Regions from separate parts of the Roseibium salinum genome, predicted to be linked through region 3. Evidence: riboswitches for the same ligand, from Rfam matches in the RefSeq annotation. Region 3 holds a riboswitch; each other region holds the start of a gene.
The links. Region 3 has a riboswitch for cobalamin ahead of cobU (bifunctional adenosylcobinamide kinase/adenosylcobinamide-phosphate guanylyltransferase). Riboswitches for the same ligand answer to the same signal wherever they lie in the genome.
Positions count from the first base shown of each region.

Region 1: another riboswitch for cobalamin. It lies ahead of ON753_RS07355 (hypothetical protein); the one in region 3 lies ahead of cobU (bifunctional adenosylcobinamide kinase/adenosylcobinamide-phosphate guanylyltransferase).
Region 2: another riboswitch for cobalamin. It lies ahead of ON753_RS03500 (CbtB domain-containing protein); the one in region 3 lies ahead of cobU (bifunctional adenosylcobinamide kinase/adenosylcobinamide-phosphate guanylyltransferase).

Region 1 covers NZ_JAPEVI010000003.1:621,713-623,968, reverse strand. The annotation lists gene ON753_RS07365 (ABC transporter ATP-binding protein) at 1-530, opposite strand, end outside; gene ON753_RS07360 (DUF1636 domain-containing protein) at 527-931, opposite strand; gene ON753_RS07355 (hypothetical protein) at 928-1,194, opposite strand; cobalamin riboswitch at 1,302-1,514, opposite strand; gene ON753_RS07350 (S9 family peptidase) at 1,615-2,256, shown strand, end outside.
Region 2 covers NZ_JAPEVI010000002.1:255,622-257,877, reverse strand. The annotation lists gene repC (plasmid replication protein RepC) at 1-880, shown strand, start outside; cobalamin riboswitch at 919-1,142, shown strand; gene ON753_RS03500 (CbtB domain-containing protein) at 1,173-1,343, shown strand; gene ON753_RS03495 (CbtA family protein) at 1,294-2,043, shown strand; gene ON753_RS03490 (hypothetical protein) at 2,131-2,256, shown strand, end outside.
Region 3 covers NZ_JAPEVI010000003.1:1,324,421-1,326,676, reverse strand. The annotation lists gene galE (UDP-glucose 4-epimerase GalE) at 1-39, opposite strand, end outside; tRNA gene ON753_RS10670 (tRNA-Asn) at 420-495, opposite strand; cobalamin riboswitch at 821-1,032, shown strand; gene cobU (bifunctional adenosylcobinamide kinase/adenosylcobinamide-phosphate guanylyltransferase) at 1,070-1,621, shown strand; gene cobW (cobalamin biosynthesis protein CobW) at 1,618-2,256, shown strand, end outside.

The sequences.
Region 1 (2,256 bases), 700 kb from region 3:
TGGCGGATGTCGAGATGGTTGGTCGGTTCGTCCAGGATCAGAAGCCGCGGTTCCTGGGCGAGCGCGCGGGCCACCATCACGCGCTGGCGCTCGCCGCCGGAAAGCGTCCCGAAGGAACGCTTGGCGAAGCCCAACAGCGCCATGCGCTCGAGGGCATCCTCGACAATCTCCGCGTCCCGCCTGCCGCCGCTTGCCGGTCCTGCGGCATGCGGGCGGCGGCCCAGAGCGACGATTTCCCGGACGCTCAGCGAAAAGTCGGTCGGCTGCTCCTGCAGAACAGCGGCGATCTTCCGGGCCGCGGCGCGCGCGGACATGCGCCAGATATCCTCGCCGTCCAGCAGGATAGATCCCGTGCCGGGCTTCAGATAGCGATAGAGCAACCGCAGAAGCGTCGATTTGCCGGCGCCATTGGCACCGGCAATGCCGAGGATCCGGCCTGCGGCAAGGTCGAAGCTGACGGGTTGCAGAATGGATTTCCCCTGCCCTGTCTTCCAGCTTGCATTGCGAACGGCGAGCTCGGAGCCGCTCACGACAACACCGTCTCGTCCGCGCCGGTGACGATCATTGCCGCGGGGATGCGCGCAAGGGTGCTGCCGCGCAGCTTTCCGGGCCGCTGCCCGGATACGCACCAGCCGTCTTCCTGCTCGCGGTAGAGCTGCGCAAAGGCCACGAGATCGTCGATATCCGTTTCCGGATCGATATCGCCGAACAGATAGGTTGCCTTGGCGCTCGCCTTGAAGGCAATCGTGCAGGGCCGCGAACATCCGGCCATGCAGGCGGTGCCGGAAACCTCGAAGTCGTCGCCGGTCACCGGCGCCGCCCGTCTCAGGGCCTGCTGCAGCTTGCAGATCAGCTCGAAGCCGGGACGGCAATCGCCCCCCTTGTAGCGGCACGAAGTGCAGATGAAAATCCTGTGCGGCTCACTGCTCATCGCTCGCCTCCCTCGAGGCGTGCACTTTTGGCTGCCGGCCGCCTTCCCGGCGGTAAATCGCCCCTGCTGCCCTGCAATGCCGTTTCCTTTCGCGCCTCTTCATCCGTGATTTGTAATGTTATTACATTACCTATAACGCTGCTTTCAAGAGCAAATCCGCGCTTGCCCGGCGCCAGGGCTCTGGCCGCGCGGTCGCCAAGGCAGCTCGCCTCGGCCAGGAGGAAGGAAATTTCAAAGGTGTTTTTCTGTGCAGTCCGGTTCATATCGCCCTCCGCGATTGCGCGGGGCGTCAAAGAACCGAATGCCACATTCTGCCGATCGGGGCTGAATCGCCATGTCACTCGCTCCTCCGGGACACCCCGCCCGGGTTGAAGTTAAGGGTGAAATGGCAGGTCTCCTGACTTGCGGGTCGCAGCTTGCCTGATCCTTCCCGGGGTTTCCCCAGTGGCGCTTTCAGGTTCGCTCACCGCTCACAGTTGCGGGGGCAGTCACGGATTTGGTGCCTTCTGGCTACGCCGCACCGTGTTCCCTTTTAATCCCGATCCGGAGTGCGGAATCGGAAACCATGGCTTCCTGAGTGCGGGATTTTTTGCCGCGTGTCAACAAGGCGGCGGCGCAACCTTATGCGCGGGTGTCACTCTGTCCTCTTGCCATCTTCTCCCAAAAATCCTACCTCCGGGTCCATGAAACAGCATGCCTTTCCCCCGCGCGCCGAAGCGCGCCCGACCACCCATGAGACCCACGGCATTTCGCGCCAGGATGACTACGGATGGCTCCGTGCCGAGAACTGGCAGGAGGTCATGCGCGACCCGTCCGTGCTCGATGCCGACATCCGCGCCTATCTGGAGGCAGAAAACGCCTATCAGCAGGCGCAGATGGCACCGACGAAGGAGTTGCAGGAGCAGCTCTTTGCCGAGATGCGCGGCCGCATCAAGGAGGATGACAGCTCCGTTCCCTCCCCCGACGGCCCCTATGCCTACGGATTGAAATACGAGACCGGCGGTCAGCAGCCGATCTTCTTCCGCACGCCGCGCCACGGCGGCGAGGAAACGGTGCTTCTTCACGGCGACAGGGAGGCCGAGGGCAAGGCCTATTTCAGGCTCGGCGGCGCCGGTCACTCTCCGGACCACAAGCTGCTTGCCTGGGCCTTCGACGATAAGGGCTCGGAGTATTACGCGCTGCAGATCCGCGACACCTCCACCGGCAAGGACTTCGACTACCGGATCGAGGACACGGGCGGCGGCGGCGTGTTTTCCGCCGACAACAAGTATCTCTTCTACGTCCGCCTCGACGCCAATCACCGGCCCTCGAAGCTGTTCCGCCAC
Region 2 (2,256 bases), on a different contig from region 3:
CTACGGCCTGGATTTCACGCCGGCACGTGTCCGCTACCGCGAGATCAAGCGGCTTGCCGATGAGTGGCAGGCGGAGCTCAACGCGGAGCGCGAAGCCAGGCGGGCCGTGACGAAGCTCTCCAGGGCCATCATCGATATCATCGAGGCAACCACGGATCTGGACCTCTCCGACTTCCACGACCGGATGATGTCCATCATGGCGTGCGGAAAAGGAGCCCAGGAGAAGATGGTGCTCCTACAGGATCTTTATGACCTGTTGATCGAGGCGCTGACCGAAGGCCAGAAACAGGCCCATAATGTGGATAATTATCAATATACGACAGGCGAGCATGACACGAATGTCACCCAATTATTTAATACAAACTCTCAAGACTCTTGCCTAAATAATCGGACATCCGCTCACGCGGATGAAATCAATACTCAACCTGACGACGCCTACGGCGCCGAAATAGCTCCTGAAAGGGAGCAAGCGGCGGGGCAGTGTGGCAAAATCAGCCGCAATACCGGGCGGAAAGGTCAGAGAGAGGCGGATTTCACCCGGTCCGCGGCGCTGGACGCCGTTTCGATATCTCTGCTGGAAAGCGCGTGTACGACCGTCCAGAGCGATTTCGGTCTGTCACTCAAAAGCTGGGCGGAGCTGCTGTCTGCCGCCGAGGTGATAAGGCTGGGGATCGGCCTCAGCCAGAGCGCCTATTCCGAGGCATGCGGACGGCTGGGACGGCAGGCGGCCGCGGCGATCCTTGCGGTCGTTGCCGAAAAGGCGCTGCGGGATCCCGAAAGGATCAGCTCGCCGGGTGGGTACTTCCGCGCTTGCTGCGACCGTGCCGCTGAGGGCAAACTCGCCCTGGCACGATCGCTGTTTGGCCTGGCGGCGGGATGATTTCCGCCGGTGGGGGCTTTCGTTCGGTGCGGAATTAGGACATTATAGCGATGCTTGGTTTTCCAATCGGTACAAAGTGCCGGGAAACGAAGAGGGAATTCGGACAGGGCGGACCCAAGCAGGGCGCTCGGAGCCGAAGCCGCCCCCGCGACTGTATGCGGAGAGCGCACGCCGGATAAACCACTTGCAGATGTTGCAGGGAAGGACAGGCGATGTGCTGAGACCCGCGAGCCAGGAGACCTGCCAGGCATTGCTTAAAACCGGCTGTCGGGTGTGACGGCAAGAGGACAATATGACGACACAAACCAACACTGCATCACTTTCGCTTTCCAGCATTCTGCCGCTTGCTTTTGCGGCCGTCCTGGGCTTCGCAATCATCACGATCACCGGACACGTGCAAGCGCAAGGCCTGCATGACGCAGCGCATGACGTGCGTCACGCGACCGGATTCCCGTGCCACTGAGATGTTTTCCCGTTTATTGATCAGCGGCTTGTTCGCTGGCGCTGCAGCAGGGCTTATTGCGGCCCTGCTGCAGCTTTACTTCGTGCAGCCGGTCCTGCTCCACGCCGAGCTTTATGAAACCGGCGAACTGGTTCATTTCGGTACCGCAGCGGTCAGCGCTCACCAGGATGTCGGTGGTTTCGACCTGATGCGTGACGGCCTCAGCGTCGTTTTCGCGATGCTCACCTACACCGGATATGCCTTCATCCTGCTGGTCGGCATGGCGATTGCGGAAATGCGCGGAGCGAAAATCACCGCGCGCAACGGCTTGATCTGGGGTCTTGCGGGTTTCGTGACCTTCCACTTCGCACCGGGCTTTACGCTGGCACCCGAAGTGCCGGGCGTTGCGGCCGCCGATGTCGGCGCCCGGCAGATCTGGTGGTGGGCGACGGTCGTGGCGGCCGGCGCAGGCCTCTGGTTACTCGCCTTCGGCAGAAACTGGCTGGCATGGGGCGCAGCCGCGGTGCTGCTGCTGGCGCCGCATGTCATCGGGGCACCTGAGCCGGATGCATTCAGCGGCCCGGTGCCGACCGAGATCGGCGCTCTCTTTGCCAGCCGTGCCTTCGGCGTCGGCATGGCGGCCTGGATGCTGCTGGGATGTTTTGCCGGGTTTTTCTGGCAACGCGAGGGCGGCCGGATCGGAGCGGTTCAACCCGCCTGATACGGCTACGACCGGGACAGAACGGTCAAGCGGGCGGAGCATCCTGTTCCGCCTGTTTTTCTTGATACCTGCAGATTTGGTACTTCTATGGAACGTTCCCTCGCGCTCTTTGCGATCGGACTGATCTTTGGCGGCGGCATCGGTTTTGTCGTTGCGGCCGGCAACGGCATTACCCTTGACGGACATGATCACGGCGATCCCGCGGCTCATCAT
Region 3 (2,256 bases):
TCCGATATATCCGGCACCTCCGGTAATGAGTACAGTCATACAGCCCTCGAAAGTTCAGAATTAGACGTCTATTGCGCGTTTGTTTGGTTTGAAAGTAGATCTATTTTCAATCCATCACACCTGTGGAAATCGTCACGCGCTTTGTTAGTTCTTTTTGTAGTCGTTTTTGTTGAAAGTAGGGCGCGCAGGCAAGTTAAATATTTGTGTCAGTTAGACAAAATTATGCATTGCCCAGTGCGGGCCGATCGCGCGAAGAATTGGGAAATTCGAACTTGATGGAGGACGAGCCGCATGGCAAGTGCTCGAACCTGCCAAGCGCCGGGCGGGACAAGGCATGGGTCGTGCGAATCCACAGGAAGGCCATGGGGATCGGACCAGAAGAATACAGCCATTTCAAAGGAAGAATGAGAGGGTGGTGATGGCTCCCCAGGCCGGACTCGAACCAGCGACCCAGCGATTAACAGTCGCTTGCTCTACCAACTGAGCTACTGGGGATCACCACGCTCGGGGCCAGCAAGGAGCCGCCCCGTCGATGGAGATGCGTATATCAAAGGCTTGATCTGTTTGCCAAGCCCCCGGCTGCGTTTTTTTCGCCGCCCCGATATCTTTTTGGCCAGCGTGTGGAAAACCGTATATTTTTCATGACTGTCGCCCGGTCGGTCGCGTTGGAAAACGGCACGTTCCAAACGTCTGCTTGCACCCGATGACCGACAGATTTCGGGTGTCTACAGAAAAAGCTGACACATGCATCCTTCAAATCCGGAAGACCCGGCCGATCCGGGCGTTTGCCGGCACCCGCTTGTATCGGCTCAGATATACGGTTAGGAAGAAAACCGACGGTTCCGGAAAAGGCCTCGGCCAATTCCGGATGAAACGGGAATCCGGTCGCGGCCAGTTGGCCAAATCCGGAGCTGCCCCCGCAACTGTGAGCGGTGAGCGTCTGCACGAAAACCACTGGCCGGACGGGCCGGGAAGGGGTGCAGGACGCGTCGAGCCGCAAGCCAGGAGACCGGCCGTCAAGGAAGCAACCCCTTAGCACGCTGTCGGGTGGACGGCCGGGAGAATTCAGGTGACGGAAACACAAGGCCCTCGTGCCACACTGGTCTTAGGCGGTGCCCGGTCGGGAAAAAGCCGGTTCGCGGAAACCCTGGCGGAAAAATCCGGCCTGCAGAAGGTCTATGTCGCAACGGGCGCCGCCCTGGACGCGGAGATGGCCGACCGGATTGCGGCCCACCGGCACCAGCGCGGTGCCGCCTGGCACACGATCGAGGAACAGTTCGACCTGAAAGGCGTCCTGTTGCGCGAATCCCGGCCCGACAGGGTTGTGCTGGTGGATTGCCTGACGCTGTGGCTGTCCAATCTGACCTTTTCCGAAAAGGATGTCGGTGCGCAGACGGCGCAACTGTGCCAGGTACTGCCGCGCCTTGAGGGCACCTGCATTTTCGTTTCCAATGAGATCGGTATGGGGATCGTGCCGGAGAACGGTCTTTCCAGGTCGTTCCGCGATGCTCAGGGACGGCTTAATCAGAGTATGGCACAGGCGTGCAGCCAGGTGGTCTTTGTCGCCGCCGGCCTGCCTTTGCTCATGAAACCCAACACACAAGCGGAAATTTCAATATGACCACTTCCACCTTGCAGCCCGGCCAGAAGATACCGGCAACCATCGTCACGGGGTTTCTGGGTGCGGGCAAAACGACCCTGATCCGCAATCTCTTGCAGAATGCCGGCGGCAAGCGCATCGCCCTGATCGTCAACGAGTTCGGCGATATGGGATTTGACGGCTCGCTGGTGAACGGCTGCGCCGACCCGGGCTGCTCTGCGGAAGAAGTCGTTGAACTTACCAACGGCTGCATCTGCTGCACGGTGGCCGACGATTTCCTGCCGACGATGGAAATGCTGCTGGCACGCGACAACCCGCCCGAGCACATCGTCATCGAGACATCCGGCCTGGCCTTGCCGCAGCCCCTGGTGCGCGCATTCTCATGGCCCACAGTCAGGCAGAAGGTGACGGTCGACGGCGTGGTGACGGTGCTGGATGCGGCCGCTCTGGCGGAAGGCCGGATCGCGCTCGACGAGGAGGCACTGGCAGCTCAGCGTGCCGCCGATGACGCCCTGGACCATGACAGCCCGGTGGAGGAACTCTTCCACGACCAGCTGCGCTGCGCCGACCTCGTGGTTCTGAACAAGGCGGACCTGGTCTCCGAAGAGGCTTTGAAAGCCGTTCGGGAAAAGATTGCCGCGGACATCCGTCCCGCG